One region of the Bacillus sp. NEB1478 genome, then DNA from elsewhere that is predicted to be linked to it. Evidence: a T-box and tRNA genes for the amino acid it is inferred to sense, from the RefSeq annotation. Region 1 holds a T-box; the other holds one or more tRNA genes.
What was found. A T-box is a leader RNA that pairs with one kind of tRNA and senses whether it is charged. The one in region 1 lies ahead of leuS (leucine--tRNA ligase), so its partner is inferred to be a tRNA-Leu.
Positions count from the first base shown of each region.

Region 1 (11,855 bases):
ACACATTCCTGGCAATGGACGATTTTTATACAGTGCTTTTTCTGTATTTAATAATGAAGATATTATCTCATTTTTCGAGAATTTAGGAATCGAGTTAAAAGAAGAAGATCATGGTCGCATGTTTCCTGTATCGAATAAAGCAACAGACGTTGTTGCAGTCCTTTTACAGAAAATTAGACAGCTTGGGGTACAGATTAGAACAAATACCCCTGTTAAAACGATTCATTTTAATGATGAACTTCATGAAATTGTTCTAGAGTCCGGCGAAACAATTCAAACAAAATCAGTTGTAATTGCTGTAGGAGGAAAATCGGTTCCTCACACTGGATCTACAGGCGATGGATATGCTTGGGCGAAAAAAGCCGGCCACACGATAACTGACCTATATCCTACAGAGGTACCTATTACATCAAACGAAACTTTTATAAAACAAAAAACGCTGCAAGGCATCTCATTGCGCAACATTTCTCTTTCTGTTTGGAATCCAAAAGGCAAATTAATAAAAGCACATCAAATGGATATGATTTTTACGCATTTCGGTGTATCCGGACCAGCTGCACTTCGCTGCAGTCAGTACGTTGTTAAAGCATTAAAAAAGTTTAATGTTCCTTCCATTGAAATGCGTATAGATTCTTTCCCAGATGAGCATGAAGAGATATTACTCGCAGCTATACAAAAAAGAATTACAGAAGAACCTAAAAAAGCGATAAAGAACGTTTTAAAAGGTATGCTCCCTGAGAAATATCTGCTGTTCTTAATTGAACAAGCAAATATCGATGGGGATGTGACGGCAGACCAAGTTCCTAAGCAAGCGCTGCGTCTGCTCACTCAGCACATGAAGGGGTTTTCTTTTCAAGTAAGCGGGACTTTATCGATCGAGAAAGCCTTTGTAACAGGTGGCGGCGTATCTGTTAAAGAAATCGCACCTCAAACGATGGCATCCAAGAAACAAGAAGGTTTATTCTTCTGCGGAGAGATACTTGATCTTCATGGCTATACGGGTGGATACAATATTACAGTTGCATTTGTTACCGGGAATATTGCAGGTACAAACGCCGCCTATCATGCACTGCAGTAGTCTATTTTTTATAAACAATCATGGCTGAGAAAGAAAACATCGTTTCATTTTCTTCATGGACACTATCACATACTGCTATTTGGTATTTAATATCTATAAAATTTTCGTTTGGTATTTCATTCAAAAACTCATTGATTGATTCTTCAAGGTCTTCTTCATGATCTTCATCAAATAATTTAACTTGAATCATAAAAGCATCCCCTTTTTACATGGAGTAATGTCCAGCCTTAATGCCCAGACACTCGAGGTCACATTCTCTCCTTCCCTAGACACAAAGAGCGTGTCTTTGGTCAGGAGTTTATGTGCTTGTCGTGTCAAACCGGTCATTAAAGCATTTCACCATAAGAGGATGCTTTTCCTTTGTTTAACTTTGACTAGTTTTGTCTTATACCTTATGCAGACTCAATTGCAGTTTGAATCGGCACTTCACCTTCTATCATTTCAAATACTTTTTTATATACTCTTTCATTTCCGAGGCTCGCTAAAATAGTTCTTGCCACGTCCACTCGAGGGATAGATCCTCTTTCATTTAACTTTTTCTTAGCTTCAATTAATCCCATTCCGTCTTCATCCGTTAAAGCACCTGGGCGAAGAATTGTGTAATTCAATGAACTGTCCATTAAGATTTGATCGGCTTTGCCTTTAGCTTCTAAATAATGACGCAGTCCTTCTGGTCCTTTTTCAGGTGTATCTGCTGCTATAGCACTCACCATAATAAATTGTTTTACATTATGCGCTTCCGCCAGTTTTATTGATTTAACAGCACCTTCATAATCCACTGCATCTGTCTTCTCAGATGGTGTATGACCACCAGACCCAGCTGTAAAAACAACCACATCAATACCACTAAATACATGTTCAAAGTCTTTTTCTAAATCACCTAATACAGCTTCCATATTCGGATGCTGAAAATCCTTTTTCTGCTCTTCTTTTCTAATCATTGCTTTAACAGAATGACCTTGTTCAGCCAGCATGGCACAAGTTATTTTTCCTATATTTCCATTTGCTCCGATTACAAGTACGTTCATTTCTCATTCACTCCTTAAACTGATCTACCTATGTAGTGTTACACGAAAAAGCATTTGTGAAACATAGGGAATGATAGGTTAAGATCCCGTGGGTTACCTTCATTAAGCGTACATATTTTCCGTATGACGCGTCCAGCGAGTATAAATCTCGCTGAACACGCAGAAATAAAAAAAAAAAAACGACCCGGAAAAATCGTTTTCCAAACGATTTCCGTGTCATTTTTAACTGATCACCATATTCTTTTCAAGATGCTTCTCTATTTCATCTGCTTTATGCGGTTTATACAAGTAATAGCCTTGTCCGCATATACATCCATTCTCCAATAAGCTATCTACTTGTTCGACACTTTCAATACCTTCTGCAATAACATGAAAACCTAGGTTTTGTCCCATATCAATTATGGTTTTTACGATGGCACTGCTTTTTGAGTCAGTTAAAATATCATCAATAAACATCTTATCGATTTTCAGCGTATCGACTGGCAGCTTTCTTAAATAAGTTAAGGATGAATAGCCAGTACCAAAATCATCGATGGAGATTTTTATTCCTTTTAATCTTAATCGATGAAGGACTGGCAGTGTTTCTTCCATGCTTTCCATCGTCGTACTTTCTGTAATTTCAAGCTCTAATAAGGCAGCAGGGAAATCAACTTCTTCTAATATCGCTTCGACTCTTTCAATAAATGACTCTTCCAAAAGCTGACGAACTGAGATATTAACTGAAATCACGAGTTCGCTAAACCCTAGTTTGTGCCATTTGATACCTTGAAGACAGGCGTTTTTAAGGACCCATTCTCCGATCGGTAAAATCAAACCGGTTTCTTCGGCAATCGGGATGAATTCAGCTGGAGAAACCATTCCCTCATCTTCCTTATTCCATCTCAGCAGCGTTTCAACACCTATAATTTTCCGACTACAAAGATCAACTTGCGGTTGATATACAAGAAATAATTCATTATTGTTCAAGGCTTTTCTTAATCCATGTTCCAAGTTTAATCTTCTTTCCATCTTTCCATCACGCTGCTCAGTGAAAAATTGATACGTGTTCCGCCCTCGTTCTTTTGCTTGGTAAAGCGCCGAATCCGCTCTTTTTAATAGAGTTTCACTATCAGAGCCGTTAACCGGATAAAGACTTATTCCTATACTAGGTGTAATAAACACTTCTTGTCCGCTTAATAGAAAAGACTTTGTAAAGGATGCAATCAGCTCTTCTGCGATTTTTATCACTTCATTTTTAGATTTGAAATCCATCAGCAGAAGGAACTCATCACCACTTCTTCTAAAGACCTCACCTTTTTCGCCGATAGTGTTTTTAAGCAAACCAGCAACCTGCTGCAGCAGCAAATCACCGAAACTATGTCCAAGTGTGTCATTTAGGACATTAAAACGATCCAAATCTAAATAAAATAAAGCTAGATCATTTTGTATGAGACTCGCATCTTTTATCTTCTCATCAATTCTCTTTTTAAAACCGTTACGATTAGGCAATCCCGTTAATTCATCAAAATAAGCCATATGTTCGATCGTCATTTCAGCACGTTTTCGTTCGGTAATGTCAATTAAAATCGAGTTAAAATCAATCAGTTCCTTTTGTTCATTTAAAAAAGGAATTCCTCGATCATGAATCCATCTGATTTCCCCATCAGGTCTGATGATTCTGTACTCGCTTGTTGCGACGATTCCGTTTTCAATTTCATGTGCCCTTTTAATAACTACCTCAATGTCTTCAGGATGTATGACCTTTTTCCATAAATCAGCGTCATCATAAAAAGCCTTTAATGGATAGCCATACAGTTTTTCAATGCCCGGAGTTATTAGCAGTTTGTTAGTCTGCAAGTTATGAGACCAGATGGCAACATCGATACTGTCAAAAATGTTTTGTAATTTCATGTTACTCGTTTCTAGCAGACTGAATGTTTTTTTATGTTTTTGAATTTCATCTTCCAGATTTACTGAATACACATCTTTACGGTTTAGTATTTTATAAACAAATATTGCTCCTGCAATAGATATGACAATATTGAGCATATAAAACATATAGAATTGGCTGTAGATTAACCCTATTGTACCCGCAATCTGAACGCTGAATAACATTGCAGAGATGCTTATCCATTTCTTCGTATTAGAGTGTCTTACTTCCATGTTGGCCTCCAGGGTTATAAAGGTATATCCTTTTTATCGGTTAACCACTCACATACTTTACTTTTCGTAACAAAAAAATCCCTTCTGCTCATTTAATGAACAGAAGGGATTTTCTTAATCCTGGTTATACTCCAGCATTCCGCCGGACATATTTATCACTTTATACCCTTTATCTTGCAGAAAAAGTGCTACATTCTCACTTCTTCTGCCTGATCGGCAAATGATAATATGTTCTTCATTTTTATCAATCTCATTCAATCGATCTGGAATTTCTCCCATTTTTATATGAGCTGCTTCTGGAATCTTTCCTTCTGCTATTTCCTCATCCTCACGCACATCAATCAATGAAATCTTTTTCCCATCTTTTAAAAGGCTTTTAACTTCAGATGGAGATATTTCTTTTAGTTCATAATCCATGAAATGTACCTCCTTTAGTTGGCTACAATATTTACAAGTTTGCCTGGAACAGTAATTACTTTTCGAATCGTTTTTCCTTCAATGCTTTGTCGAACAATCTCTTCTTTAAGTGCAGCTTGTTCCATTTCCTGACCGCTGATGTTTGCAGGAATTGTCATTTTTGATTTTAATTTACCATTCACTTGAACAACAATTTCAACTTCATTTTCAACTAACTGTGCCTCATCCCAAACTGGCCAAGATTCATAAGCGATACTCGACACTCCGCCTAGTTTCTCCCAAAGTTCTTCACAAATATGCGGAGCAATCGGAGAAAGCATTTTTACAAATCCTTGAATTAGAGTCTTAGGAAGTACTTCTTGTTTATTCGCATCGTTAATAAATACCATAAGCTGCGAGATTGCAGTATTAAATCGCAATGCCTCAAAGTCTTCCGTTACTTTTTTAACCGTAATATGGTATAGACGAGTAAATGCATCTGTGCCCTTTGCATCTTGAATAGCCGGATTCAAGCCATCACCGTTTTCAGCTGCTAACAATCTCCAAACACGGTCAAGAAATCTTCTAGCACCGTCAAGACCAGTTGTACTCCATGCAATAGAAGCATCCAGCGGTCCCATGAACATTTCATATAATCTTAATGTATCCGCACCATGGCTAGCTACAATTTCATCTGGATTAACAACGTTGCCTTTTGATTTACTCATCTTTTCATTGCCTTCACCAAGAATCATCCCTTGGTTGAACAAACGCTGAAACGGTTCTTTTGTCGGAACGACACCTAGATCGTAAAGTACTTTATGCCAGAAACGAGCATAAAGAAGGTGTAGTACTGCATGTTCAGCTCCGCCAATATAGATATCAACAGGAAGCCAGTGATTCAATTTCTCTTTTGAAGCCAGCTCTTCGTTGTTTTTTGGATCAATATATCTTAAGTAGTACCAACAGCTGCCTGCCCATTGAGGCATCGTATTCGTTTCACGGCGGCCCTTTTTACCTGTAATTGGATCAACGACATTTACCCAATCTTCTACATTCGCCAGTGGTGACTCACCTGTCCCTGATGGTTTAATTTCTTTAACAATCGGAAGAACAAGTGGAAGCTCATTTTCTGCAACTGCTGTCATTGTGCCATCTTCCCAATGAATGATCGGAATAGGTTCTCCCCAATAGCGCTGACGGGAGAACAGCCAGTCGCGAAGACGATAAGTGATCTTCTTCTCGCCTTTATTATTCTCAACAAGCCATGCATTCATTTTTTCAATTGCATCTATTTTTGACATTCCATTCAAGAAGTCAGAATTTACATGATCGCCGTCTCCCGTATAAGCCTCCTCAGCAACGTTACCGCCTGAAACAACTTCCACAATCGGAAGTTCGAATTTCACTGCAAACTCGTGATCTCTCTCATCATGTCCAGGAACAGCCATAATGGCTCCTGTTCCATAGCTTGCTAGTACATAATCTGCAATCCAGATCGGCAGTTTAGCACCTGTTACAGGGTGAATCGCATATGCACCTGTAAAGACGCCTGATTTTTCTTTATTCAATTCCGTTCTTTCTAGATCAGACTTTGTTTCGATTTGTTTTTTATAACTTGTTACTGCTTCATTCTGCTCATCAGAAACGATGGCTTCAACAAGCTTATTTTCAGGAGCAAGTACAAGGTACGTCGCTCCAAAAAGTGTATCAGGTCTTGTTGTAAAAACCGTGATTTTATCAGAGTGTCCATCAATATCAAAATGAACTTCTGCACCTTCAGAACGCCCGATCCAATTGCGCTGCATGTCTTTCAGGCTTTCCGGCCAATCCAGTTCATTTAGATCCTCAAGCAAACGATCAGCATAGGCAGTTATTTTAAGCATCCATTGTCTCATAGGCTTACGGACAACAGGATGACCTCCGCGTTCGCTTTTCCCGTCGATTACTTCTTCATTCGCAAGAACTGTACCTAATGCTTCACACCAGTTAACAGGTACTTCATCAACGTAAGCAAGTCCTTTTTTGTACAACTGAATAAAAATCCATTGGGTCCATTTGTAATAATCCGGATCTGTTGTATTCACTTCTCGGTCCCAGTCGTAAGAGAATCCAAGTTCTTTAATCTGTCTCTTAAACGTACTGATATTTTGTTTTGTAAACTCTGCAGGATCATTGCCTGTATCTAATGCGTATTGTTCAGCAGGAAGACCGAATGCGTCCCACCCCATCGGATGAAGGACATTGTAGCCTTGCATCCGTTTCATTCGTGATAGAATATCCGTTGCAGTGTATCCTTCTGGATGGCCGACATGAAGTCCAGCTCCTGATGGGTATGGAAACATATCTAGCGCATAAAATTTTTGTTTGTCGTATTCTTCTTTCGTTTGGAAAGTTTTATTTTCTTCCCAAAAATGCTGCCATTTTTTCTCGATCGTTTTGTGGTTATAATACATAACCGATCCTCCTTCATAGACCTTTAATCAATAAAAAATAAAAAAACCTTTCACCCCTAATAAAAATTAGGGACGAAAGGTTAGATCACAAAATTATGAACCTGCCGCGGTACCACCCTGATTAACGCAAGAAATCACGTTCTCTCAAAACAAACCTTAACGCGGCGGGACGGCAAGAATTACTTTATTCATACTTGCAACTAAAGGGTGAGTTCAAAAAAGTCCGGGTTGACTCGCAGCATCCGCCAACTCTCTAGTGCTCCATTCTTTTTCTACTAATCCCTATCATCGTTATTAACGAATAATAGATGTTAATTTGTATTTTATGAATTCTTTTTGAAAATGTCAAGGCTGTTCCAATAATTATATCCTATTTTTTCCTTTTTTTTAAACTTTTAAATCGATAATGGCTGGGCAGACTCTTTTTGAGCTTTGATTGTTTGACGGTTCTTGCTGTAGACTGTTGTCAATGCAAAGGCGATAACTAGTAATCCAATAGACGTCTTAAACAGGATATCCATGTTAAACAAATCAGTTATCATTCCACCAAACAATGGTCCTATCATTCTGCCTCCTGTTGCTGTACTGTTCACGACCCCTTGATAAAACCCTGCTCTTCCTGCAGGAGCCAGCTCCGATGCAATCGTAGGAACCCCTGGCCAGACAAGCATTTCTCCAATTGTCAATATAATCATTGAAACTAAGAAACCATTGAAGTTATGTGCATTCCCAACAATAACAAATGACACTACAAAAATAACATATCCAACGAGGATTTGAGAGGTTGTCGTTTTCAGCCACTTTTTCAATAACACGTGGATGACCGGCTGCCCAAGTACGATTAACAGTCCGTTTACGGTCCATAACAGACTATACATTTTCAAACTGACTCCTATATTTTGTGTGTACGTTGCGATTGTGGATTGCCACTGAACATAACTGATCCAGGCTAATAAGTAACCTCCGCATAAGATCAGTAATGCAATAAATGCCGGTTTGTTATGAATTCGTCGTTTTTGCGTAAATACAGTTTCAACACCCATTTCTTCATTTGTCCCAAGGTCTTTAAAACCAAAATAAACGATGATTAGAAAAGCAAATGACAAAACAGAACTGCTAATAAATGAGATTGTAAAAGAATAAGACGCAGCAAATCCACCAAGTGCTGCACCTAATGCAACTCCTGCATTTTGTGCAATATAAATACGGTTAAATGCTTTCCTGCCGCCTTCTTTCCACATCGTACCTGCAAGGGCATACATAGATGGAAAAACTATACCCATACCAAGTCCCATAAACACGAGCAAGATGCTGTAAGACCAAAAATCATGAAACCAAATAAGCAGTAAGGATGTGCTGAAAGAAAGGGTGACCCCAAGGAGAATCGTACGGTATCCCCCATATCGGTCAAACAATAAACCGCCTGCAAGATTTCCTATTACCCCAGCTCCAGAATTTAATAAAAGGACGATCCCCGCTATCGTTAAAGACTTACCTAGATGCTCGTGCATAAAAATTGTATTGATCGGCCAAAGAAAGCTTGAACCTGTTACATTAAGTGCCATTCCGATAATAAGCAGCCACACTTTCGCCGGCATATTAACTCCCCCGCTTACGATGATATCTATAATTCCTTCTGTATTTTAGTCCTTTTCCCTTAACTTTACAATCATAATAAACTTTAGTGCTCGATAGCGCGCCAGACTTGAAAATGCTACAATGCTATATGGTGCTCATCGCCGAAAAAAGGAGTGAAACTGATGGCACATTTAACTGATATCCCACCTTACTTCGGGGATAAACGATATTACACATGGAATCAGCATTTAAAAATGCACTTTAGCGAAAAGATTATAAAAGTACCACTAGATGGCGGATTCGATTGCCCGAACCGGGATGGAAAAGCAGCACACGGAGGCTGCACATTTTGCTCCCAAAGCGGATCAGGTGATTTTGCTGGTGATCGTCGCGACGACATCATCACACAGTTTAATACCGTAAAAGAGCGTATGCATTCAAAATGGAAAAAAGGAAAATATCTCGGTTATTTCCAAGCCTTTACGAATACTTATGCACCAGTCGAAAAGTTAAAAGAACTATATGAAACAGTACTTGAACAAGACGGAGTGGTTGGTCTTTCAATCGCAACACGTCCAGACTGCCTGCCTGATGATGTTGTGGAATATTTAGCCGATTTAAATAAACGGACCTATTTATGGGTTGAACTCGGTCTGCAAACTGTACATGAACGGACAGCCTTACTGATCAATCGTGCACATGACTATGAAACTTATGTAGAAGGTGTGAATAAGCTGCGCAAACACAACATTCGAGTGTGCTCACATATCATCAATGGCCTTCCTTTAGAAACACCTGAAATGATGATGGAAACTGCACGGGAAGTTGCAAAACTTGATGTTCAAGGGATCAAGATCCATTTATTGCACCTGTTAAAGAAAACACCAATGGTTAAGCAATACGAACAAGGAATGCTTGAATTTCTTGATTTTGATACGTATGTAAATCTCGTATGTGATCAATTAGAAGTCATCCCGCCGGATATGATGATCCACCGATTAACAGGTGACGGACCACCAGATTTATTGGTCGGTCCAATGTGGAGTTTAAATAAATGGAAAGTATTAAATTCGATCGAGGCAGAACTAAAGAGAAGAGACAGCTTCCAAGGCAAGTTTTATCAACCGTTAAAGGAGCAATCATTATGAAATTAGAAGGCGTCCTCCCTTTTGCCAGAACACTGCTGCAAACTTTTAGCAATGCAGGAGACTTTGTGATCGATGCTACATGCGGCAATGGGCATGATACTTTATTTTTATCAAGGCTGGTTGAAAAAGATGGCCGTGTCTTTGCTTTTGACATTCAGGAAACTGCGATTCAAAAGTCACAACAAAGATTATTGGATAATGAAGCTGATGATAATGTGACTTTTTTTCATTCCTCACACGACAATATGACTAACCTTCTGCCTGACAGTGTTTCTGGAAAAATAACCGCAGCTATTTTTAATCTTGGTTATTTGCCTGGAAGTGATAAAACGATCACAACGACTGGCACATCAACTATTCGTGCAATTGAACAACTGTTCGATTTGCTTAAAACAGGCGGTGTCATCATCCTTGTAATTTATCACGGCCATGAAGAAGGAAAACATGAAAAACATCTTGTGATGAATTATGTTGAAAACTTGGATCAAGCAAAGGCACACGTATTAAAATATGATTTTATCAATCAAAAAAACGATCCGCCATTTGTCGTTGCTATCGAAAAAAGAGGCTGAATTCAACTTAAAAGGTTGGTTCAGCCTCTTTTTATTAAGGATTATAGTTTTTAAATTGTTTTATCAGTAACAAAATTTACAAAAACAACTTTTATTTAAGTAAGTGATGGTTTAAATCTTTGATACAGTTTACGGTTTACGTAAAAAAAGTAACTCGTTGCCCCGCCTACTTTTACGAGCTTTGATGCCATCTGTTTAATGACAGGTGATTCAGACACTTTATTATCAGCTAGATAAATGCCTAAAAGTCCTCTCTGAATAAGACGATGGAATTTTGAATTTGGCAGCATAGCACAGCTTTTTTCCGCCTTCTTCGCAAAATAAATCATACGTTCGAGCATATGCTGTTCATTTTGGTAATACGTACAAAAATTCAAGTCGCCTTCAAGCTTGTCCTCATCTTGGTCAATAAAATAATCAAGTAAAATATGTAAACCTTGTAGCCAAGGAAAGTAGCCCTTTTTAATCTCTGCTGCTGATTCTTTTGTGAAATTCCCTTGAAAAGCATAACTAACTAAACAAAAGATACCCAATGTGGATCCTGCACATGCAGAAAACTCGTACCAAGTAATATCCGGCAAAATAGACTGATACTCCCCAAACCAACTCATTAACCGAGGTTCACGTTCATGTACAACGACATGCTTATGAACTTGAAGATCACAATAAATTTGAGCTAACCCGATCAGCTCCTTCGTAATATCGAGATATGATCTTATCTCAGATAAAACACGTTGACAAGTTAATACAAGACTTGCCAAATATCCGCCATCTTCTTGCTCTTCTCTATAGCGGTAATAATTATTTGGTACAGCTCCCGGTGATAGAGCATGGAACATACTTTCATGAAGGGCTCTAAAATCTTTTTCATTAAGCGACGTGCTGCGGTCGCAAAGGTTATCCAAATAATCACTTATCGTCTGATAAGCAACCACAAATTCAATCGCCTTTTTTTGGTGAGATCCTGCCAGTAAAGTTAAGATGGATCCGCCTTCACAGTGAAACATTTTATCAGAGATACTGTTAAGTGCTTGCTGTCTCAATTCAGGATTGGGGATTAATTTCGCTTTATCACGCCAGTCGTTGAGCAGCTGCCCAACTGTCGGAAAAACATTTTTATATACGGAATACATTAATCCCCAAGGGTGGACCGGAACTTTATTCATGTCAGGGCTCCTTTGTAACGTTCTTTACTTACCTTTTCCTTTATTGATTTCACTATGCAATAACAAAAATCTTTTTACATAATCAAAAACTTGATCGCGTTCTGGCTCATTAAGCACTTCATGGTATAGGGAAGGAAATTCTTTATACCATTTTTCTTCAAGGTTTACACCGTTAAACCATTGTTTTACCGATTCTTTATCCACAATTAAGTCATCGCCAGCTTGTAAAAGCAGCACCGGGATGTTCGGAAAGCTTTTATAGTGATCAAACACATACTTCATTGAGGCTGT
Region 1 covers NZ_CP134049.1:1,087,470-1,099,324, reverse strand. The annotation lists gene RGB74_RS05265 (BaiN/RdsA family NAD(P)/FAD-dependent oxidoreductase) at 1-1,078, shown strand, start outside; gene RGB74_RS05260 (sporulation protein Cse60) at 1,080-1,268, opposite strand; gene RGB74_RS05255 (SDR family oxidoreductase) at 1,471-2,106, opposite strand; gene RGB74_RS05250 (putative bifunctional diguanylate cyclase/phosphodiesterase) at 2,329-4,248, opposite strand; gene RGB74_RS05245 (rhodanese-like domain-containing protein) at 4,363-4,665, opposite strand; gene leuS (leucine--tRNA ligase) at 4,680-7,100, opposite strand; T-box leader at 7,166-7,398, opposite strand; gene RGB74_RS05235 (MDR family MFS transporter) at 7,496-8,698, opposite strand; gene RGB74_RS05230 (tRNA modification radical SAM protein MnmL/YtqA) at 8,861-9,826, shown strand; gene RGB74_RS05225 (tRNA 5-(aminomethyl)-2-thiouridylate-methyltransferase MnmM) at 9,823-10,398, shown strand; gene RGB74_RS05220 (tetraprenyl-beta-curcumene synthase family protein) at 10,494-11,564, opposite strand; gene RGB74_RS05215 (alpha/beta hydrolase) at 11,589-11,855, opposite strand, start outside.

Region 2 (11,855 bases), 1.2 Mb from region 1:
AGAGAACTCAAAACTCTCAACTAAATAACATTTTTTCGTTCTTACAAGATCGGAAAGGTTATTTTAACTATGTTCTTTGAAAACTAGATATCGACATCCAAACAATATGCAAGGCAGATATATATTATTTATCTGCGCCAAGCAAGAACTGTTTGATGTTTCAGAAGCGAGAAGATCGAGGCGACAAAGTCTTGAAGGAGCGGAGTGTGTTTCGATACATGAGCACCGGAAAGACGAAGTCAACGAAGAGATTCGATGCTTATCAAACATCAATATAAGGTTAAGCTAGAAAGGGCGCACGGTGGATGCCTTGGCACTAGGAGCCGAAGAAGGACGGGACGAACACCGATATGCCTCGGGGAGCTGTAAGTAAGCATTGATCCGGGGATTTCCGAATGGGGGAACCCACCATCCGTAATGGGATGGTATCCATATCTGAATACATAGGGTATGAGAAGGCAGACCCGGGGAACTGAAACATCTAAGTACCCGGAGGAAGAGAAAGCAAATGCGATTTCCTGAGTAGCGGCGAGCGAAACGGAATCAGCCCAAACCAGAGGGCTTGCCCTCTGGGGTTGTAGGACACTCTATACGGAGTTACAAAGGAACGAGGTAGGTGAAGTGGTCTGGAAAGGCCAGCCGAAGAAGGTAACAGCCCTGTAGCTGAAACTTCGTTCCCTCCAGAGTGGATCCTGAGTACGGCGGGACACGTGAAACCCCGTCGGAATCCGGGAGGACCATCTCCCAAGGCTAAATACTCCCTAGTGACCGATAGTGAACCAGTACCGTGAGGGAAAGGTGAAAAGCACCCCGGAAGGGGAGTGAAATAGATCCTGAAACCGTGTGCCTACAAGTAGTCGGAGCCCATTAACGGGTGACGGCGTGCCTTTTGTAGAATGAACCGGCGAGTTACGATCCCGTGCAAGGTTAAGTTGAATAGACGGAGCCGCAGCGAAAGCGAGTCTGAATAGGGCGACATAGTACGTGGTCGTAGACCCGAAACCGTGTGATCTACCCATGTCCAGGGTGAAGTTCAGGTAACACTGAATGGAGGCCCGAACCCACGCACGTTGAAAAGTGCGGGGATGAGGTGTGGGTAGGGGTGAAATGCCAATCGAACACGGAGATAGCTGGTTCTCCCCGAAATAGCTTTAGGGCTAGCCTCGCGGCAAGATTCCTGGAGGTAGAGCACTGATTGGACTAGGGGCCCCCACAGGGTTACCGAATTCAGTCAAACTCCGAATGCCAGAGAATTATCCGCGGGAGTCAGACTGCGAGTGATAAGATCCGTAGTCAAAAGGGAAACAGCCCAGACCATCAGCTAAGGTCCCAAAGTATACGTTAAGTGGCAAAGGATGTGGAGTTGCCCAGACAACCAGGATGTTGGCTTAGAAGCAGCCACCATTTAAAGAGTGCGTAATAGCTCACTGGTCGAGTGACTCTGCGCCGAAAATGTAACGGGGCTAAACGTATCACCGAAGCTATGGCTTGTACCGTATGGTACAGGGGTAGGGGAGCGTTCGAAGTGCAGCGAAGTCAGACCGGAAGGACTGGTGGAGCGCTTTGAAGTGAGAATGCCGGTATGAGTAGCGAAAGACAAGTGAGAATCTTGTCCATCGAAAGCCTAAGGTTTCCTGAGGAAGGCTCGTCCGCTCAGGGTTAGTCGGGGCCTAAGCCGAGGCTGAAAAGCGTAGGCGATGGATAACAGGTTGATATTCCTGTACCACTTCCTTTCCGTTTGAACGATGGGGGGACGCAGTAAGGTAGGGTGAGCGCACTGATGGAATAGTGCGTCTAAGCAGTTAGGCTGTTGGATAGGCAAATCCGTCCAACGTGAAGGCTGAGCTGTGATGGCGAGGGAAATTTAGTACCGAAGTCCCTGATCCTACACTGCCAAGAAAAGCCTCTAGTGAGGAAAGATGTGCCCGTACCGCAAACCGACACAGGTAGGCGAGGAGAGAATCCTAAGATGATCGGGAGAACTCTCGTTAAGGAACTCGGCAAAATGACCCCGTAACTTCGGGAGAAGGGGTGCTCTGATAGGGTTTATCGCCCGAGAGAGCCGCAGTGAATAGATCCAAGCGACTGTTTAGCAAAAACACAGGTCTCTGCGAAACCGCAAGGTGAAGTATAGGGGCTGACACCTGCCCGGTGCTGGAAGGTTAAGAGGAGGGGTTATCCTTTTAGGAGAAGCTCTGAATTGAAGCCCCAGTAAACGGCGGCCGTAACTATAACGGTCCTAAGGTAGCGAAATTCCTTGTCGGGTAAGTTCCGACCCGCACGAAAGGTGTAACGACTTGGATACTGTCTCAACGAGAGACCCGGTGAAATTATAGTACCTGTGAAGATGCAGGTTACCCGCGACAGGACGGAAAGACCCCATGGAGCTTTACTGCAACTTGATATTGGATTTTGGTACAGCTTGTACAGGATAGGTAGGAGCCTGAGAAGCCGGAGCGCCAGCTTCGGTGGAGGCGTCGGTGGGATACTACCCTGGCTGTATTGAAATTCTAACCTAGAACCGTGATCCGGTTCAGAGACAGTGTCAGGTGGGCAGTTTGACTGGGGCGGTCGCCTCCTAAACAGTAACGGAGGCGCCCAAAGGTTCCCTCAGAATGGTTGGAAATCATTCGCAGAGTGTAAAGGCACAAGGGAGCTTGACTGCGAGACCTACAAGTCGAGCAGGGACGAAAGTCGGGCTTAGTGATCCGGTGGTTCCGCATGGAAGGGCCATCGCTCAACGGATAAAAGCTACCCTGGGGATAACAGGCTTATCTCCCCCAAGAGTCCACATCGACGGGGAGGTTTGGCACCTCGATGTCGGCTCATCGCATCCTGGGGCTGAAGTAGGTCCCAAGGGTTGGGCTGTTCGCCCATTAAAGCGGTACGCGAGCTGGGTTCAGAACGTCGTGAGACAGTTCGGTCCCTATCCGTCGCGGGCGCAGGAAATTTGAGAGGAGCTGTCCTTAGTACGAGAGGACCGGGATGGACACACCGCTGGTGTACCAGTTGTTCCGCCAGGGGCATAGCTGGGTAGCTACGTGTGGACGGGATAAGTGCTGAAAGCATCTAAGCATGAAGCCCCCCTCAAGATGAGATTTCCCATCACGTCAAGTGAGTAAGACCCCTTAGAGATGATGAGGTTGATAGGTCTGGTGTGGAAGCGTGGCGACACGTGGAGCTGACAGATACTAATCGGTCGAGGGCTTATCCTTAAAAAAAGCATAACGTTTGGAAACGTCGTATCTAGTTTTGAGAGAACATACATATTGATCAAAAATCAATAAAAAATCTCTTGCATTAATCAAATTTATAGAGTATAATTTTATCTTGTCGAGATAAAAAACTCGCTTTCTGGTCTAGTGATGATGGCGAAGAGGTCACACCCGTTCCCATACCGAACACGGAAGTTAAGCTCTTCAGCGCCGATGGTAGTTGGGGGTCTCCCCCTGTTAGAGTAGGACATCGCTAGGCTAGATAATTTTATATGGAGGATTAGCTCAGCTGGGAGAGCACCTGCCTTACAAGCAGGGGGTCGGCGGTTCGAACCCGTCATCCTCCACCATTTACTTACTTGCCGGTTTAGCTCAATTGGTAGAGCAACTGACTTGTAATCAGTAGGTTGGGGGTTCAAGTCCTCTAGCCGGCACCATTTTGCAAGAGCCATTAGCTCAGTTGGTAGAGCATCTGACTTTTAATCAGAGGGTCGAAGGTTCGAATCCTTCATGGCTCACCATTTTTAACGCGGGTGTGGCGGAATTGGCAGACGCGCTAGACTTAGGATCTAGTGTCTTTGACGTGGGGGTTCGAGTCCCTTCACCCGCACCAATTTCCTTTTTAAAATTAAATATACGCGGAAGTAGTTCAGTGGTAGAATACAACCTTGCCAAGGTTGGGGTCGCGGGTTCGAATCCCGTCTTCCGCTCCAGATTTATTTATGTATGTGCCGGGGTGGCGGAACTGGCAGACGCACAGGACTTAAAATCCTGCGGTAGGTGACTACCGTACCGGTTCGATTCCGGTCCTCGGCACCACATACATGCGCCCTTAGCTCAGCTGGATAGAGTGTTTGACTACGAATCAAAAGGTCGGGAGTTCGAATCTCTCAGGGCGCGCCATGTTTTACGGGAAGTGGCTCAGCTTGGTAGAGCACCTGGTTTGGGACCAGGGGGTCGCAGGTTCAAATCCTGTCTTCCCGACCATTATAACTGTATAAGTTATTTGGGGCTTTAGCTCAGCTGGGAGAGCGCCTGCCTTGCACGCAGGAGGTCAGCGGTTCGATCCCGCTAAGCTCCACCATTTTCAGAAAATGTTTCTGACATTTTCTTTTTTAATGCTTAAAAGTTCTTTGAAAACTGAACAAAAGAAATAGGTAAGGAATTAAGAATTAATTCCGTCAGTTTTAAAAACGAGCAAGACAAACACTTTTATGGAGAGTTTGATCCTGGCTCAGGATGAACGCTGGCGGCGTGCCTAATACATGCAAGTCGAGCGAATGAAGAGGAGCTTGCTCCTCTGATTTAGCGGCGGACGGGTGAGTAACACGTGGGTAATCTGCCTGTAAGACGGGGATAACTCCGGGAAACCGGGGCTAATACCGGATAACAAGAGAAGAAGCATTTCTTCTTTTTGAAAGTCGGTTTCGGCTGACACTTACAGATGAGCCCGCGGCGCATTAGCTAGTTGGTGAGGTAACGGCTCACCAAGGCGACGATGCGTAGCCGACCTGAGAGGGTGATCGGCCACACTGGGACTGAGACACGGCCCAGACTCCTACGGGAGGCAGCAGTAGGGAATCTTCGGCAATGGGCGAAAGCCTGACCGAGCAACGCCGCGTGAGCGATGAAGGCCTTCGGGTCGTAAAGCTCTGTTGTTAGAGAAGAACAAGTACGAGAGTAACTGCTCGTACCTTGACGGTACCTAACCAGAAAGCCACGGCTAACTACGTGCCAGCAGCCGCGGTAATACGTAGGTGGCAAGCGTTATCCGGAATTATTGGGCGTAAAGCGCGCGCAGGCGGTCTCTTAAGTCTGATGTGAAAGCCCACGGCTCAACCGTGGAGGGTCATTGGAAACTGGGAGACTTGAGTGCAGGAGAGAAAAGTGGAATTCCACGTGTAGCGGTGAAATGCGTAGAGATGTGGAGGAACACCAGTGGCGAAGGCGGCTTTTTGGCCTGTAACTGACGCTGAGGCGCGAAAGCGTGGGGAGCAAACAGGATTAGATACCCTGGTAGTCCACGCCGTAAACGATGAGTGCTAGGTGTTGGGGGGTTCCACCCTCAGTGCTGAAGTTAACACATTAAGCACTCCGCCTGGGGAGTACGACCGCAAGGTTGAAACTCAAAGGAATTGACGGGGGCCCGCACAAGCAGTGGAGCATGTGGTTTAATTCGAAGCAACGCGAAGAACCTTACCAGGTCTTGACATCCTCTGACCACTCTAGAGATAGAGCTTTCCCCTTCGGGGGACAGAGTGACAGGTGGTGCATGGTTGTCGTCAGCTCGTGTCGTGAGATGTTGGGTTAAGTCCCGCAACGAGCGCAACCCTTGACCTTAGTTGCCAGCATTCAGTTGGGCACTCTAAGGTGACTGCCGGTGACAAACCGGAGGAAGGTGGGGATGACGTCAAATCATCATGCCCCTTATGACCTGGGCTACACACGTGCTACAATGGGTGGTACAAAGGGTTGCGAAGCCGCGAGGCCAAGCCAATCCCAAAAAGCCACTCTCAGTTCGGATTGTAGGCTGCAACTCGCCTACATGAAGCCGGAATTGCTAGTAATCGCGGATCAGCATGCCGCGGTGAATACGTTCCCGGGCCTTGTACACACCGCCCGTCACACCACGAGAGTTTGTAACACCCGAAGTCGGTGGGGTAACCCTTTTGGGAGCCAGCCGCCGAAGGTGGGACAGATGATTGGGGTGAAGTCGTAACAAGGTAGCCGTATCGGAAGGTGCGGCTGGATCACCTCCTTTCTATGGAGATTATGAGACAGCTAGTCTGTTTCGTAAGTACGCCTATTCTTCTTTTGTTCAGTTTTGAAGGAACTTCAACATTCCTTTATGGGCCTATAGCTCAGCTGGTTAGAGCGCACGCCTGATAAGCGTGAGGTCGATGGTTCGAGTCCATTTAGGCCCACCATTTTTATAAAACCCAAACATTTGGGGCTTTAGCTCAGCTGGGAGAGCGCCTGCCTTGCACGCAGGAGGTCAGCGGTTCGATCCCGCTAAGCTCCACCATTGCACATCTTACGATGATGCCTTTTTTAATGGTTTTATGTTCTTTGAAAACTAGATATCGACATCCAAACAATATGCAAGGCAGATATATATTATTTATCTGCGCCAAGCAAGAACTGTTTGATGTTTCAGAAGCGAGAAGATCGAGGCGACAAAGTCTTGAAGGAGCGGAGTGTGTTTCGATACATGAGCACCGGAAAGACGAAGTCAACGAAGAGATTCGATGCTTATCAAACATCAATATAAGGTTAAGCTAGAAAGGGCGCACGGTGGATGCCTTGGCACTAGGAGCCGAAGAAGGACGGGACGAACACCGATATGCCTCGGGGAGCTGTAAGTAAGCATTGATCCGGGGATTTCCGAATGGGGGAACCCACCATCCGTAATGGGATGGTATCCATATCTGAATACATAGGGTATGAGAAGGCAGACCCGGGGAACTGAAACATCTAAGTACCCGGAGGAAGAGAAAGCAAATGCGATTTCCTGAGTAGCGGCGAGCGAAACGGAATCAGCCCAAACCAGAGGGCTTGCCCTCTGGGGTTGTAGGACACTCTATACGGAGTTACAAAGGAACGAGGTAGGTGAAGTGGTCTGGAAAGGCCAGCCGAAGAAGGTAACAGCCCTGTAGCTGAAACTTCGTTCCCTCCAGAGTGGATCCTGAGTACGGCGGGACACGTGAAACCCCGTCGGAATCCGGGAGGACCATCTCCCAAGGCTAAATACTCCCTAGTGACCGATAGTGAACCAGTACCGTGAGGGAAAGGTGAAAAGCACCCCGGAAGGGGAGTGAAATAGATCCTGAAACCGTGTGCCTACAAGTAGTCGGAGCCCATTAACGGGTGACGGCGTGCCTTTTGTAGAATGAACCGGCGAGTTACGATCCCGTGCAAGGTTAAGTTGAATAGACGGAGCCGCAGCGAAAGCGAGTCTGAATAGGGCGACATAGTACGTGGTCGTAGACCCGAAACCGTGTGATCTACCCATGTCCAGGGTGAAGTTCAGGTAACACTGAATGGAGGCCCGAACCCACGCACGTTGAAAAGTGCGGGGATGAGGTGTGGGTAGGGGTGAAATGCCAATCGAACACGGAGATAGCTGGTTCTCCCCGAAATAGCTTTAGGGCTAGCCTCGCGGCAAGATTCCTGGAGGTAGAGCACTGATTGGACTAGGGGCCCCCACAGGGTTACCGAATTCAGTCAAACTCCGAATGCCAGAGAATTATCCGCGGGAGTCAGACTGCGAGTGATAAGATCCGTAGTCAAAAGGGAAACAGCCCAGACCATCAGCTAAGGTCCCAAAGTATACGTTAAGTGGCAAAGGATGTGGAGTTGCCCAGACAACCAGGATGTTGGCTTAGAAGCAGCCACCATTTAAAGAGTGCGTAATAGCTCACTGGTCGAGTGACTCTGCGCCGAAAATGTAACGGGGCTAAACGTATCACCGAAGCTATGGCTTGTACCGTATGGTACAGGGGTAGGGGAGCGTTCGAAGTGCAGCGAAGTCAGACCGGAAGGACTGGTGGAGCGCTTTGAAGTGAGAATGCCGGTATGAGTAGCGAAAGACAAGTGAGAATCTTGTCCATCGAAAGCCTAAGGTTTCCTGAGGAAGGCTCGTCCGCTCAGGGTTAGTCGGGGCCTAAGCCGAGGCTGAAAAGCGTAGGCGATGGATAACAGGTTGATATTCCTGTACCACTTCCTTTCCGTTTGAACGATGGGGGGACGCAGTAAGGTAGGGTGAGCGCACTGATGGAATAGTGCGTCTAAGCAGTTAGGCTGTTGGATAGGCAAATCCGTCCAACGTGAAGGCTGAGCTGTGATGGCGAGGGAAATTTAGTACCGAAGTCCCTGATCCTACACTGCCAAGAAAAGCCTCTAGTGAGGAAAGATGTGCCCGTACCGCAAACCGACACAGGTAGGCGAGGAGAGAATCCTAAGATGATCGGGAGAACTCTCGTTAAGGAACTCGGCAAAATGACCCCGTAACTTCGGGAGAAGGGGTGCTCTGATAGGGTTTATCGCCCGAGAGAGCCGCAGTGAATAGATCCAAGCGACTGTTTAGCAAAAACACAGGTCTCTGCGAAACCGCAAGGTGAAGTATAGGGGCTGACACCTGCCCGGTGCTGGAAGGTTAAGAGGAGGGGTTATCCTTTTAGGAGAAGCTCTGAATTGAAGCCCCAGTAAACGGCGGCCGTAACTATAACGGTCCTAAGGTAGCGAAATTCCTTGTCGGGTAAGTTCCGACCCGCACGAAAGGTGTAACGACTTGGATACTGTCTCAACGAGAGACCCGGTGAAATTATAGTACCTGTGAAGATGCAGGTTACCCGCGACAGGACGGAAAGACCCCATGGAGCTTTACTGCAACTTGATATTGGATTTTGGTACAGCTTGTACAGGATAGGTAGGAGCCTGAGAAGCCGGAGCGCCAGCTTCGGTGGAGGCGTCGGTGGGATACTACCCTGGCTGTATTGAAATTCTAACCTAGAACCGTGATCCGGTTCAGAGACAGTGTCAGGTGGGCAGTTTGACTGGGGCGGTCGCCTCCTAAACAGTAACGGAGGCGCCCAAAGGTTCCCTCAGAATGGTTGGAAATCATTCGCAGAGTGTAAAGGCACAAGGGAGCTTGACTGCGAGACCTACAAGTCGAGCAGGGACGAAAGTCGGGCTTAGTGATCCGGTGGTTCCGCATGGAAGGGCCATCGCTCAACGGATAAAAGCTACCCTGGGGATAACAGGCTTATCTCCCCCAAGAGTCCACATCGACGGGGAGGTTTGGCACCTCGATGTCGGCTCATCGCATCCTGGGGCTGAAGTAGGTCCCAAGGGTTGGGCTGTTCGCCCATTAAAGCGGTACGCGAGCTGGGTTCAGAACGTCGTGAGACAGTTCGGTCCCTATCCGTCGCGGGCGCAGGAAATTTGAGAGGAGCTGTCCTTAGTACGAGAGGACCGGGATGGACACACCGCTGGTGTACCAGTTGTTCCGCCAGGGGCATAGCTGGGTAGCTACGTGTGGACGGGATAAGTGCTGAAAGCATCTAAGCATGAAGCCCCCCTCAAGATGAGATTTCCCATCACGTCAAGTGAGTAAGACCCCTTAGAGATGATGAGGTTGATAGGTCTGGTGTGGAAGCGTGGCGACACGTGGAGCTGACAGATACTAATCGGTCGAGGGCTTATCCTTAAAAAAGCATAACGTTTGGAAACGTCGTATCTAGTTTTGAGAGAACATACTCTCAAACCCAATAAATCATGGTTAACGTCATGATAGGTTCAGTGATGATGGCGAAGAGGTCACACCCGTTCCCATACCGAACACGGAAGTTAAGCTCTTCAGCGCCGATGGTAGTTGGGGGTCTCCCCCTGTTAGAGTAGGACGTCGCTGAGCAAATGAGGAAGATGGATGAAAATCCATCTTCTTTTTTTGTTTTGAAATGGTAGAAGATAGCCAAGATCCATCTTCTCTTTTTGTCGATTGATGTTGGTTCGCGAGTATCTCATGAAAAACTGTGGGATTTGATCCAAAAAGTGTGAGATTGTCAAAGCAAATTGTGGGATTATTAAGCATAGAGCCAAAAAGTGAACCAAAACGAGGAAGATGGTTGAAGATATCCATCTTCTTTTTCCTCTTTATAAGTAAATTCCGGTCAAAAAAGCAAAAAAACGTTAAAAAATAAGACCAAAAAGGAAGAAGATGGACCCTTCCATCTTCCAACCTTATAAAAACACCTCTTCACAAATCCCTAAAAGCGCGCCCGCCACTCCATAATTCCACGGTAATCGCCAATAATTCCACCAGTCAGGGATCATAATTCCACGAAAAACACCGTTATATCCACGTAAATTTGAATTTAACCACGAACCGACATGATTCAACAAAATTCGCATTCAAACTCGCTTCAAACTCGCATCAAATTCACTTCATTTTCACTTCAAAATCGCTACGCCATTCTCTGCCATAGTCATTACTCCGATTTTCGACAGAATCATACAGGTTAGAGGCGGCTGGAAGGGGTAATAATGGTCACATGAGATTATTTGCATTTTATTATTTTCACAGGCTATAATATATCTATAGTCAAAGTTAGTCAAAGTCAGAAGGGGGAGGGGAAATGAGAAATATTTCGGACGTTATTGAAAATTATTTAAAACAAATTCTTTCAGGTACTAATGATATGTCTATTGAAATTAAACGGACAGATATTGCTGAAAGGTTTCAGTGCGTACCTTCTCAAATTAACTATGTAATTAATACAAGATTTACGGTTGAAAAAGGCTTTATCGTGGAAAGTAAAAGAGGTGGGGGCGGATACATACGGATCATGAAAGTCCGTACGGAAAGCTCCGCTCATTTAATTGACCAATTAACGATTTTAATTGGTGAAAGGATATCACAAGGCAACGCAGAAAATGTAATTAAGAGATTGCTGGAAGAAGACATCGTGAAAGAGCGTGAAGCAAGGCTTATGCTTAGTGTTATGGATCGCTCTATACTTAGACTTAATCTTCCAGACAGAGATGAATTACGTGCAGAACTTTTAAAAGCAATGATAAAAACTTTAAAATATCGAACCAGATAGCCCTTTTTTTCATTCTATATAAAAGGAGGGAGAAGAATGATTTGTGAAGAGTGCCATGAGAGAGAAGCTTCATTGCATTTTACAAAGATAATTAATGGCGAGAAAACCGAATTTCATATATGTGAACATTGTGCTAAAGAAAAAGGAGAAATCCTGCCAGGCTCGAATTCATTTTCAATCCACCAGTTGCTTTCTGGTCTTTTACACGGTGATGGACATGTTCCGAACACGCCGTCATCTAACTTCATTCCTCCGACACTCGCTTGTGATAAATGCGGAATGAGTTACTATCAGTTTGCGAAAATTGGGAGATTTGGATGTGATCATTGTTATAAAGCTTTTGAATCCAGATTAAATCCTATTTTCAAAAGGGTTCATGGCGGTAATACATTGCATGCCGGAAAAATACCTAAACGAGCAGGAAACAGTATTCACGAAAAAAAGCAGCTTCAGCAATTAAAGCAAGCTATGCAGCAGTATATATTAAATGAGGAATTTGAAAAGGCTGCCGAAACAAGAGATGAGATCAGGCAGATTGAGCAGCGCCTTCAGCAGGGGAGGGATACGTAGACTATGTCCTTGGAACGTTTTATCAGAGACGCGATTAGTCCCTGGATGAAAAGAGAGGGTCCTGAGTCAGACATTGTTCTTAGCAGCCGTGTCCGGCTCGCGAGAAATCTGCAGCAATTTGTTTTCCCAATAGCAGCTGATAAAGAATCAGCACATCAAGTTATTGATGAAATTTCTAAATGCATAAATGAGAAAAATGAGGTTAGTGAAACTGAAAATTTGGAAATGCTGATGATGGAAGAGTTAAAACCGCTCGAAAAAAGGGTACTTGTTGAGAAACATCTAATTAGCCCAAATTTAGCCGAACAAGCAAAGTATGGTGCAGTATTAATGAATGATGATGAATCCGTCAGCATCATGGTTAATGAAGAAGACCATATTCGGATCCAATGCCTTGCACCAGGACTTCAGCTGGAGGAAATGCTTCAAAGAGCAAATGAGATGGATAACATAATCGAGGAACATG
Region 2 covers NZ_CP134049.1:3,820,196-3,832,050, reverse strand. The annotation lists rRNA gene RGB74_RS19590 (23S ribosomal RNA) at 279-3,215, shown strand; rRNA gene rrf (5S ribosomal RNA) at 3,359-3,474, shown strand; tRNA gene RGB74_RS19580 (tRNA-Val) at 3,490-3,565, shown strand; tRNA gene RGB74_RS19575 (tRNA-Thr) at 3,577-3,652, shown strand; tRNA gene RGB74_RS19570 (tRNA-Lys) at 3,661-3,736, shown strand; tRNA gene RGB74_RS19565 (tRNA-Leu) at 3,745-3,828, shown strand; tRNA gene RGB74_RS19560 (tRNA-Gly) at 3,854-3,928, shown strand; tRNA gene RGB74_RS19555 (tRNA-Leu) at 3,946-4,034, shown strand; tRNA gene RGB74_RS19550 (tRNA-Arg) at 4,042-4,118, shown strand; tRNA gene RGB74_RS19545 (tRNA-Pro) at 4,126-4,202, shown strand; tRNA gene RGB74_RS19540 (tRNA-Ala) at 4,224-4,299, shown strand; rRNA gene RGB74_RS19535 (16S ribosomal RNA) at 4,427-5,976, shown strand; tRNA gene RGB74_RS19530 (tRNA-Ile) at 6,066-6,142, shown strand; tRNA gene RGB74_RS19525 (tRNA-Ala) at 6,165-6,240, shown strand; rRNA gene RGB74_RS19520 (23S ribosomal RNA) at 6,487-9,423, shown strand; rRNA gene rrf (5S ribosomal RNA) at 9,512-9,627, shown strand; gene RGB74_RS19510 (CtsR family transcriptional regulator) at 10,352-10,819, shown strand; gene RGB74_RS19505 (protein-arginine kinase activator protein McsA) at 10,856-11,389, shown strand; gene RGB74_RS19500 (protein-arginine kinase McsB) at 11,393-11,855, shown strand, end outside.
Region 2: it encodes a tRNA-Leu, which carries the amino acid that the T-box ahead of leuS (leucine--tRNA ligase) is inferred to sense. The anticodon was not compared.